DNA from 2 places in the Burkholderia lata genome. Region 1 is predicted to be linked to the other one. Evidence: predicted binding sites of a transcription regulator. Region 1 holds the regulator's gene; the other holds the start of a gene.

The links. The regulator FliA, encoded in region 1, starts transcription of late flagellar genes. The targets are predictions, from matches to a motif close to CTAAAGTTTNNNNNNNNNNNGCCGNTA.
Region 2: the regulator FliA is predicted to act here: its motif matches at 1,571-1,597, upstream of BCEP18194_RS11140 (DUF4088 family protein).

Annotation. Positions count from the first base shown of each region.
Region 1 covers NC_007510.1:231,080-235,492, reverse strand. The annotation lists gene ahcY (adenosylhomocysteinase) at 138-1,556, opposite strand; S-adenosyl-L-homocysteine riboswitch at 1,589-1,705, opposite strand; gene BCEP18194_RS06925 (RNA polymerase sigma factor FliA) at 1,814-2,548, opposite strand; gene BCEP18194_RS06920 (flagellar biosynthesis protein FlhG) at 2,571-3,389, opposite strand; gene flhF (flagellar biosynthesis protein FlhF) at 3,382-4,413, opposite strand, start outside.
Region 2 covers NC_007510.1:1,140,732-1,145,144, reverse strand. The annotation lists gene BCEP18194_RS11155 (AraC family transcriptional regulator) at 1-342, shown strand, start outside; gene BCEP18194_RS11150 (AzlC family ABC transporter permease) at 447-1,214, shown strand; gene BCEP18194_RS11145 (AzlD domain-containing protein) at 1,211-1,549, shown strand; gene BCEP18194_RS11140 (DUF4088 family protein) at 1,711-2,493, shown strand; gene BCEP18194_RS11135 (hypothetical protein) at 2,617-3,018, opposite strand; gene BCEP18194_RS11130 (RNA-binding S4 domain-containing protein) at 3,288-3,506, shown strand; gene norM (multidrug efflux MATE transporter NorM) at 3,642-4,413, shown strand, end outside.

The sequences.
Region 1 (4,413 bases):
GTACGATCAGTGGCCGCCGCCGGCTGCCGCGGGTGCCCGAAGGCGCGCCGCGGCAGCCGGCGATCCGGCGCGCCGTGCCGCCATGCCGGGTACGCGTCGGCGACGCGCGCACGGCACCGCGGCAGCGGCGCGTCGGATCAGTAGCGGTAGTGGTTCGGCTTGAACGGGCCGTCCTTCTGCACGCCGATGTACGAAGCCTGCTCGTCCGACAGCACGGACAGGTTCGCGCCGATGCGCGCCAGGTGCAGGCGTGCGACCTTTTCATCGAGGTGCTTCGGCAGCACGTACACCTTGTTCTCGTACTCGTTGCCGCGCACGAACAGCTCGATCTGCGCGAGCGTCTGGTTCGCGAACGAGTTCGACATCACGAACGACGGGTGGCCGGTCGCGCAGCCGAGGTTCACGAGGCGGCCTTCCGCCAGCAGGATCACGCGCTTGCCGTCCGGGAAGATGATGTGGTCGACCTGCGGCTTGATGTTTTCCCACTGGTACTGGCGGGTCGACGCGACGTCGATTTCCGAGTCGAAGTGACCGATGTTGCAGACGATCGCGTTGTGGCGCATCGCCTTCATGTGATCGTGGCCGATCACGTGGAAGTTGCCCGTGGCCGTCACGAAGATGTCGGCCTTGTCGGCTGCGTATTCCATCGTCACGACGCGGTAGCCTTCCATCGCCGCCTGCAGTGCGCAGATCGGGTCGATTTCGGTGACCCACACGGTGGCGCCCAGGCCGCGCAGCGATTGCGCGCAGCCCTTGCCCACGTCGCCGTAGCCCGCGACGACCGCGACCTTGCCCGCGATCATCACGTCGGTCGCGCGCTTGATGCCGTCGACCAGCGATTCACGGCAGCCGTACAGGTTGTCGAACTTCGACTTCGTGACCGAATCGTTCACGTTGAACGCCGGGAACGGCAGGCGGCCGTCCTTTTCCATCTGGTACAGGCGGTGCACGCCGGTCGTGGTTTCTTCGGTCACGCCCTTGATGTGCGCGAGGCGCGTCGAGTACCAGGTCGGGTCCGCGTCGAGGTGCTGCGCGATCGACTTGTACAGCGCGACTTCTTCCTCGTTGGTCGGCTTCGCGATCACCGAACGGTCCTTCTCGGCCTTCGCGCCGAGGATCAGCAGCAGCGTTGCGTCGCCGCCGTCGTCCAGGATCATGTTCGCGAATTCGCCGTTCGGCCATTCGAAGATGCGGTGCGAGAATTCCCAGTATTCGTCGAGCGATTCGCCCTTGAACGCGAACACCGGCGTGCCGGCTTCGACGATCGCGGCAGCGGCGTGGTCCTGCGTCGAGAAGATGTTGCACGAGGCCCAGCGGACGTCCGCGCCGAGCGCCTTCAGCGTCTCGATCAGCACGCCCGTCTGGATCGTCATGTGCAGCGAACCGGCAATGCGCGCGCCCTTCAGCGGCTGCTGTGCCTTGTATTCGTCACGGATCTGCACGAGGCCCGGCATTTCGGTCTCGGCGATGTTCAGTTCCTTGCGGCCCCAGCCGGCCAGCGCCATGTCGGCGACGACGTAATCGTTGGAAGCTTTGGAATCGATAATGGCGTTCATCACGCCCTCCTTTCTAAAAAGTTTCTAGATTGGTGACGTGAGCGCCGTTCAGGAAGCGGGGCCGACGCGGTTGTGCCGCACAAGCTGCTTGGTGAAGCCTTCCGAGCCTGGCGGACGCAGAGTGGTCCGTCGCAACGCTCCTCGGAAAGCGGAGAGGATTGTAGCAAATCGGCGCGCAGAATGCGCAAGCACGGCGCACGACTGCGCGCCGACGGCGCAAGCGCGCGGCGTCGGCGCGTGCAGCCGTCAAGAAAGGGTCAGGACTCCGCGCCGACCCACGCCTGTTCGCGCAGCCGCGCGCGCAGGCGCGCGACGGCCTGGCTGTGCAGCTGGCACACGCGCGATTCGCTCACTTCGAGCACCGCGCCGATCTCGCGCAGATTCAGACCCCGTTCGTAGTACAGCGACATCAGCAGCTTCTCGCGCTCCGGCAGCCGCTCGATCGCCTCGACGAGCGCTTCGCGCAGGTGCTCGTCGAGCAGCGCGGACAGCGGATCGGCGTGATCGACGCGGTAGCGGTCGAGGAACGGCTCGTCGTCGGCCGCGCGGTCGAAATCCTCGTAATAGATCAGTTGGCTGCCGTGCAGGTCCTGCAGCATCCCCTGGTACTCGTCGAGCGGCATGTTCAGGTGCTGCGCGATCTCGGTCTCGCTCGCCGAGCGGCCGAGATTCTGCTCGACCTGGTGCACCGCGTGCTCGACCTCGCGCGACGTCTTGCGCAGGCTGCGCGGCAGCCAGTCGTTGCTGCGCAGCTCGTCGAGCATCGCGCCGCGGATACGCTGGGTCGCGTAAGTCTCGAACTGCGCGCCCTGGTCTTCCTTGTAGCGGCCGGCCGCGTCCATCAGGCCGATCATGCCGGCCTGAATCAGGTCGTCGAGGTCGACGCTCGCCGGCATCTTCGCGACGAGCTGCAGCCCGAGGCGTCGCACGAGCGGCGCATATTGCGCGAGCACGTCGGCCTGGGACATCTTTCCTTGAGCGTTGTACATCATGGCTCTCTCCTTCCGGTGGCGTTCACGCGGCGTGTGCCGCGCCCGCCTCATACGACGGCTTGCCGCCCGCGTGCACGGCGCGGCCCGCACCCGAACGCGGGCGCATCGGCCAATACAGCAGGTCGGCGGCAATCTGCCGGTAGTCGCGCGCGGCGGCCGACGACGGGAACGCATCGACCACCACACGCATCAGCTCGCGTGCGTGTTCGACGAGCGGATCGGCGCTCACGCAGCCCGCGTCGGCGATCGACACCGTCAGGTAGCGGCTCGCAACGCCCGCGAGGTTGTCGAACGCGACCTTCGCGTCGGCATGGCTGCCGACGTGATTGGTCAGCACGCGGAACTGCGCGAACGCATGCGCGAAATGCAGCCGCTTCATGCACGCATACGCCTCGGTGATCGCCTGCGCGGCGACCCGCGTGACGACCAGCACGTCGTGCGCTTCGCGTGCGAGCGCCGAGAACGAACCGTCGGCGCCGATCTGCGCGTCGACGAGGACGATGTCGGCCGGCCCGTCGATGAAATCGCTCAGTTGTGCATCGGTGTAGCCGGTGCGTGCGAGCCGCGCGGCGGCGCACAGGCTGAAGCCGGCCGCGACCCGCGTGCGTTCGCCGTCACGCAGCCACGCGCCCGCCAGCGTCGCGCTGGCCGAATGCACGTCGGCTCGCTCGTCGACGACGAGCACATCCTTGCCGAGCGACGCGAGCGCCGCCGCGAGGCTCACCACGGTGGACGTGCAGCCGACACCCGCCGGCCCGCCCGTCACCGCGACGATGCGCGATGCGCGCCCGGCCAGCAGGCGCCGCAGCCCTTCGGCCTGATCGATGATTCGTTTATCCAAATCGCACCTCGTGCAGCTCGGCGGTGGAACGTGCGGTCAGTGCGGAAAGCAGCGTCGGCATGTCCTCGTCTTGCGGCACGAAGGGCGAGCCGTCGCGCGGTACACAGAACGCGCTCTTCAGCAGGAATTTGGTCGAGGCGACGTACAGGTTCTCCGGCACCTTCTGGCCGGTCGACACGTAATGGATCGGCAGCTTGTAGCGGATCACCGTGTCGAGCACGCCGCCGAGGTGGGTCGCCTCGTCGAGCTTCGTGAGGATGCAGCCGGCCAGGTCCGGATGCTCGCCCGCGCTGCGGTACGCCTGCACGACTTCGTTGAGCGTGTCGCCGTGGCTCGTCGCGTTGAGCAGCAGCAGGCGCTGAACCGGCGCGTTCGCACCGTGCAGCATCGCGATCTGGTCGGACACCGCGCGGTCGCGCTGGCTCATGCCGATCGTGTCGATCAGCACGATGTGCTTGTTGCGCAGCTCGGACAGCGCCAGTGCGAGGTCGCCCGCATCCTTCACCGCGTGCACGGGCACGCCGAGGATCTTGCCGAAAATGCGCAGCTGCTCGTGGCCGCCGATCCGGTAGCTGTCGGTGGTCAGCAGCGCGACCTTGCTCGCGCCGAAGCGCATCACGCAGCGCGCAGCGAGCTTCGCGGTGGTGGTCGTCTTGCCGACGCCCGTCGGCCCCATCAGCGCGAACACGCCGCCGCGCTCCATCAGCGCATCTTCACTTTCGAGCACCGGCAGGTTCGACGCAAGCACCGACTGCGCCCATTCGGTGGCCTGTTCGAAGGTCTGCGCGCCGTCGCCGGCCGGCATGTTGTCGACCAGCATCCGCACGAGCTGCGCGGAGAAACCGGCCGCGAACAGGTGCTTCGTCAGCGCGCCATGCACGGCGCTGCGACGCTGGCGGTCGTGCCACATCAGGCTGTCGAACTGCTCTTCCATCATCCCGCGCAGCTCGCCGAGCTCCTGCATCACCGTATCGTTGACGATCCGCTCGATGCGCGACTTCACGGCGTCGGCCACCGCGGCGGC
Region 2 (4,413 bases), 910 kb from region 1:
GCACTGCCGCGACCCGCGCCGCTCGCAGCGGACGAACCGCGCGTCGACGCGATGCGCGAGTGCCTCGCCGCCGATCTCATGTGCACGGTCACGCTGGACGAAGTCGCACAGGCGGCCGGCCTGTCGCCGTTCCATGCAGCGCGCCTGTTCACCCGCACGACCGGCATGCCGCCGCACGCGTGGCGCAACCAGTTGCGCTTGCAGCGTGCGCTGGCGCCGCTGCGCGCGGGCGTGCCCGTCGCCGACGTCGCGGCGGCCAGCGGTTTCGTCGACCAAAGCCACTTCACCCGGCATTTCAAACGCATGTTCGGCGTGCCGCCCGGGCGCTGGCAGGCGAGCTGACGCGCAGCGTCCGGCCCATCGCCGCGATACCGCCGGCACCGCTGCCTCCCGCAAGCGCAAGAACATACAAGCCGGCACACCCCCTGCCCGCTATCCTCCAGTTCATGGAGGAGCACCCTTTGAACCCGACACCCGCATCGCCTGCCCGCCGCCCATTGAACGAATGGCTCGACGGCGCACGCGACACGATCCCGATGATGATCGGCGCCGCCCCGTTCGGCGTGATTTTCGGCACGCTCGTTGGCGGCGGCCCGCTCGCCGCGTGGCATGGTGCGCTGATGTCGCTCGCCGTGTTCGCGGGCTCCGCGCAGTTCATCGCGCTCGGCCTGATCGCGGGCAGTGCGAGCTTCGTCGTCGTGCTCGCGACCACGCTGATCGTGAACCTGCGTCACCTGCTGTACAGCGCAACGCTCGCACCCTATGTCGCCCACCTGCCGCTGCGCTGGCGTGCGACGCTCGGCGCACTGATGACCGACGAGGTGTTCGCGGTCGCCTATGCGCACTACCGGCATTTCCCGCCGGGCGCGATCGGCCCCCACTACTTCTTCGGCTCGGGGCTCGCGATGTACCTGAACTGGCAGGTCTGGACGCTCGCGGGGATCGGCTTCGGCGCGGCCTTCCCGGGCCTGCAGTCGCTCGGTCTCGATTTCGCGATGGCGGCGACCTTCATTGCGATCGTCGTCCCGCAACTCGGCACGCTGCGCTATTTCGCGGCGGCCGTGACGGCCGGCACGCTCGCGTACTTCTGGCAGGGCTGGCCGTACAAGCTCGGGCTGCTCGGCGCAGTCGCCGCCGGCGTCGCGATCGGCGTCGCGCTCACGCTGCTGCACGAACGCACGCGCGCCGGCTCACGCACGGAGGCTGCATCGTGAGCTACGCGCTGCTGATTCTCGGGATGGCCGTCATCACCTACGCGATCCGCTCGACGCTGTTCCTGTTCGGCGAACGGCTGACCTTCCCGCCCCTCGTGCGGACCGCGCTCGGCTTCGTGCCCGTCACCGTGCTGACCGCGATCATCGTGCCGATGGCCGTCTCGCCGCACGGCGGCACGGCCGAGCTGACCTGGCGCAATCCGCAGCTCGTCGGCGCGCTCGCTGCCGTGCTCGTGTCGGCCGCCACCCGCCGCCCGCTCGTGACGATCGCGGCGGGGCTCGCGGTGTTCTTTTTCTGGCAAGGGGTCGTGCTGCCCCACTGGCTGCCCGCCTGAGTACACGCTCGGTTGCGCGCGCTCAAGTTTCCGCCCGGTACGCCGATATAGGGAATGAAGACCCGCCACCGGCCTCGGCGCGCACCGGTCAGTCGACGCTGCGCCCGTCCCGGTGCGCCGTGCCGGCCATCGGCTTGCGCGGGCCGCCATCGAGACGATTCATGGGCCAGATCACCCTTTCCCTCAAGGACGACACGCTCGAGTCCCTGCGCAAGGACTACGACGCGTTCGTCCGCGTGTCGCTGAAACTCGACCCGCAGTTCGCGACGCCGTCGTTCGAGGATTTCCTGCGCGCCAAACTGCTCGACAACATGGTGCCGCTGACCGAGCACGCAGTGCAGCGGATGCTGCAGGGCGGTCAGTACGCGTGGGCAAAACGCACGCTCGACAAGGAATTTCCGGACGTCGTCGCGATCCTGATGCGACAGGCCGGCGAATTCGGCTTCGGCTTCGCGTCGCGCTCCGAATGGACCCCCGACGAACTCGCGAAGGCTTGCCGCGATTGGGCAAAAGCGATCGTCGCCGAAGCCCAGGGCGACCCATCGCTGATCGATCCGCTCGCTTCGCAGATCAAGGGGGCGGCGCAAGACATCCAGACGCTCGAGGAACTGATGCAGACGCCTGCGTGGCGGCTCGCGGAATCGCTGCGACAACGAGTCTACGAGGCCAAGCTCGCGTGCGAGATGAGCGTCGGCAGCACCGCGCGCGACAAGCTCGGCGAACTGCGCGGACTGCTGCGGCTCGGGCTCTCGCACGGCTCGTTCCAGAAGCAGGAAGCGCAGCAGATCATGGAGTACCTGCGGCTGCTGAAGCCGGAGATCTTCGTCGAGGAACCGTACGACGTCTTCGCCCGCCTCGCCGCGTGGCTGCGCAGCGTATTCACCCCGGCTGCCGCGCGGCCGGCGCAGGGCCAGGGACAAGGGCAAAGCCAACGGCGACCGTAACGGCACGCCCGATCGCATCGACACATGAAAGCGGCCCGATTCGCGCAATGCGAACCGGGCCGTGGGATGGCCACCGTCGCGACGCCCCCTCCGGGACGAGCGTCGCGCGGCGTCGGGCACCGCTTACTGCGTGGCGCCCTGGGCCGATGCACCGCCTTCCGCGCCGACCGACGCGCCGCCTTCGGTCGCTTCACCGGCCTTCGCCTTGGCCGAGCCGACATGGCTCTTGGCCGACTTCGCGGCATGCTTCGTGTGCTTCTTGGCCGAATGGACGGCCGACGACGCGGTATCCTTCGCGCCGTCGGCTGCCGCGCCGACCGCATCGGTTGCACCGCCAGCCGCGTTACCCGACGCATTCGCGCCCGCACTGCCCTGCATGCCGGCACCAGCGCCCGCAGCCGGCGTCTGCGCCTGTACGCCGGCACCGGCAGCGCCCTGTACCGCCGTGCCCGTCTGGGCAAATGCGGCCGAAGTGGCGAACGCCGTCAGCGCGGCACCGATCAGCATCGTACGAATCTTGGACATGGCAATTCTCCTCAGGAAGTTGTGAGCCCGAACCGCAGCGATGCGGTCCGTTGCGTTCCCGCCGCAACACGCAGCAGGTACGACAAAAGACCCGCGGCCGGCACGGCCGGTTCGCGAATCTCTCAGACTGTTACCCACCGTTTCATTTGCTGACGAATGGCTCACACTCCCTAACATCTGCCTCCGGCGGCCGGCCGCGCTCGCGCGCCGGCCCGCGGTGCCGTATGATGCGAGGCGATTCCTCCCGCGCATTGCGCACCCTCTTCGTCATGCCCAACCTGGATTTCACGCTGACCGGCGAATACGTCGAGCTGCACAACCTTCTCAAGATCACCGGCCTCGCGGACAGCGGCGGCACCGCGAAGCTGATCGTCGCGTCCGGCGCGGTGAAAGTCGACGGCGCGGTCGAGCTGCGCAAGACCTGCAAGATCCGCGCGGGCCAGGTCGTCCTGCTCGGCGACACGCGCATTGCCGTGCGCGAAGCCTAGGGCCGACGGTTCCCCCTGCCTGCGACATGGCCATCGGCGCGCGCGTTCGACACGGTTCGAATAAAGCCGTAAGCTAGCCGTCTCTCAAAATAAATACATATAGCGCGGGCCCGCACCCGCGCGAGCGCCCATTCCATGTCGCATTCCGGTCTTACGCGGACGGCCGCCGCGCCGCCGTCCCTGTCCAGTCACGCCGCCGATACCGCGCGCCTCGCCGCGCCGCTCGCGATCGCGCAGCTCTCGCAGATGGCGATGAGCGTCACCGATACCGTGCTGCTCGGCTCGCTCGGCCCCGATTCGCTCGCGGCGGGCGGGCTCGGCGCGAACTTCTTCTTCGTCATCGTGACCGTGCTGCAAGGCGTGCTGTCGTCCGTCAGCGTCAGCGTCGCGCACGCGCGCGGCGCCAAGGCCGACGAGCGCGTGCCCCACATCTACTGGACCGGTTTCGCGCTGTCCGTACTGCTCGCGATTCCGGCCATCATCGCGCTGTCGCTGTCCGAACCGATCCTGCTGATGTTCCACGAGCCGCCATTGCTCGCGCATCACGTCGGCGAATACACCGGCATCCTGCGCTTCGCCGCGCTCGGCAGCCTGATCGGCGTCGGGCTGATGCGCGCATTCCTGCCGGCGATCGGCGCGGCGCGCCGGCTGCTGTGGGTGTCGATCGGCGGCGTCGGCGTCAACGGCGTGCTGAACTACGGGCTGATCCACGGCGCGTTCGGGCTGCCGCGCCTCGGCTTCCTCGGTTCGGCGGTCGCAACGACGATCACGATCTGGCTTACCGCACTCGCACTGATCTGGCTGCTGCACGGCCGGCAACGCTTCCGTCATTTCGTCACGGCCGCGCGCCCGAAGCTGCCGATGATGGGCGAACTGATCGGCATCGGCTGGCCCGTTGCGATCACGT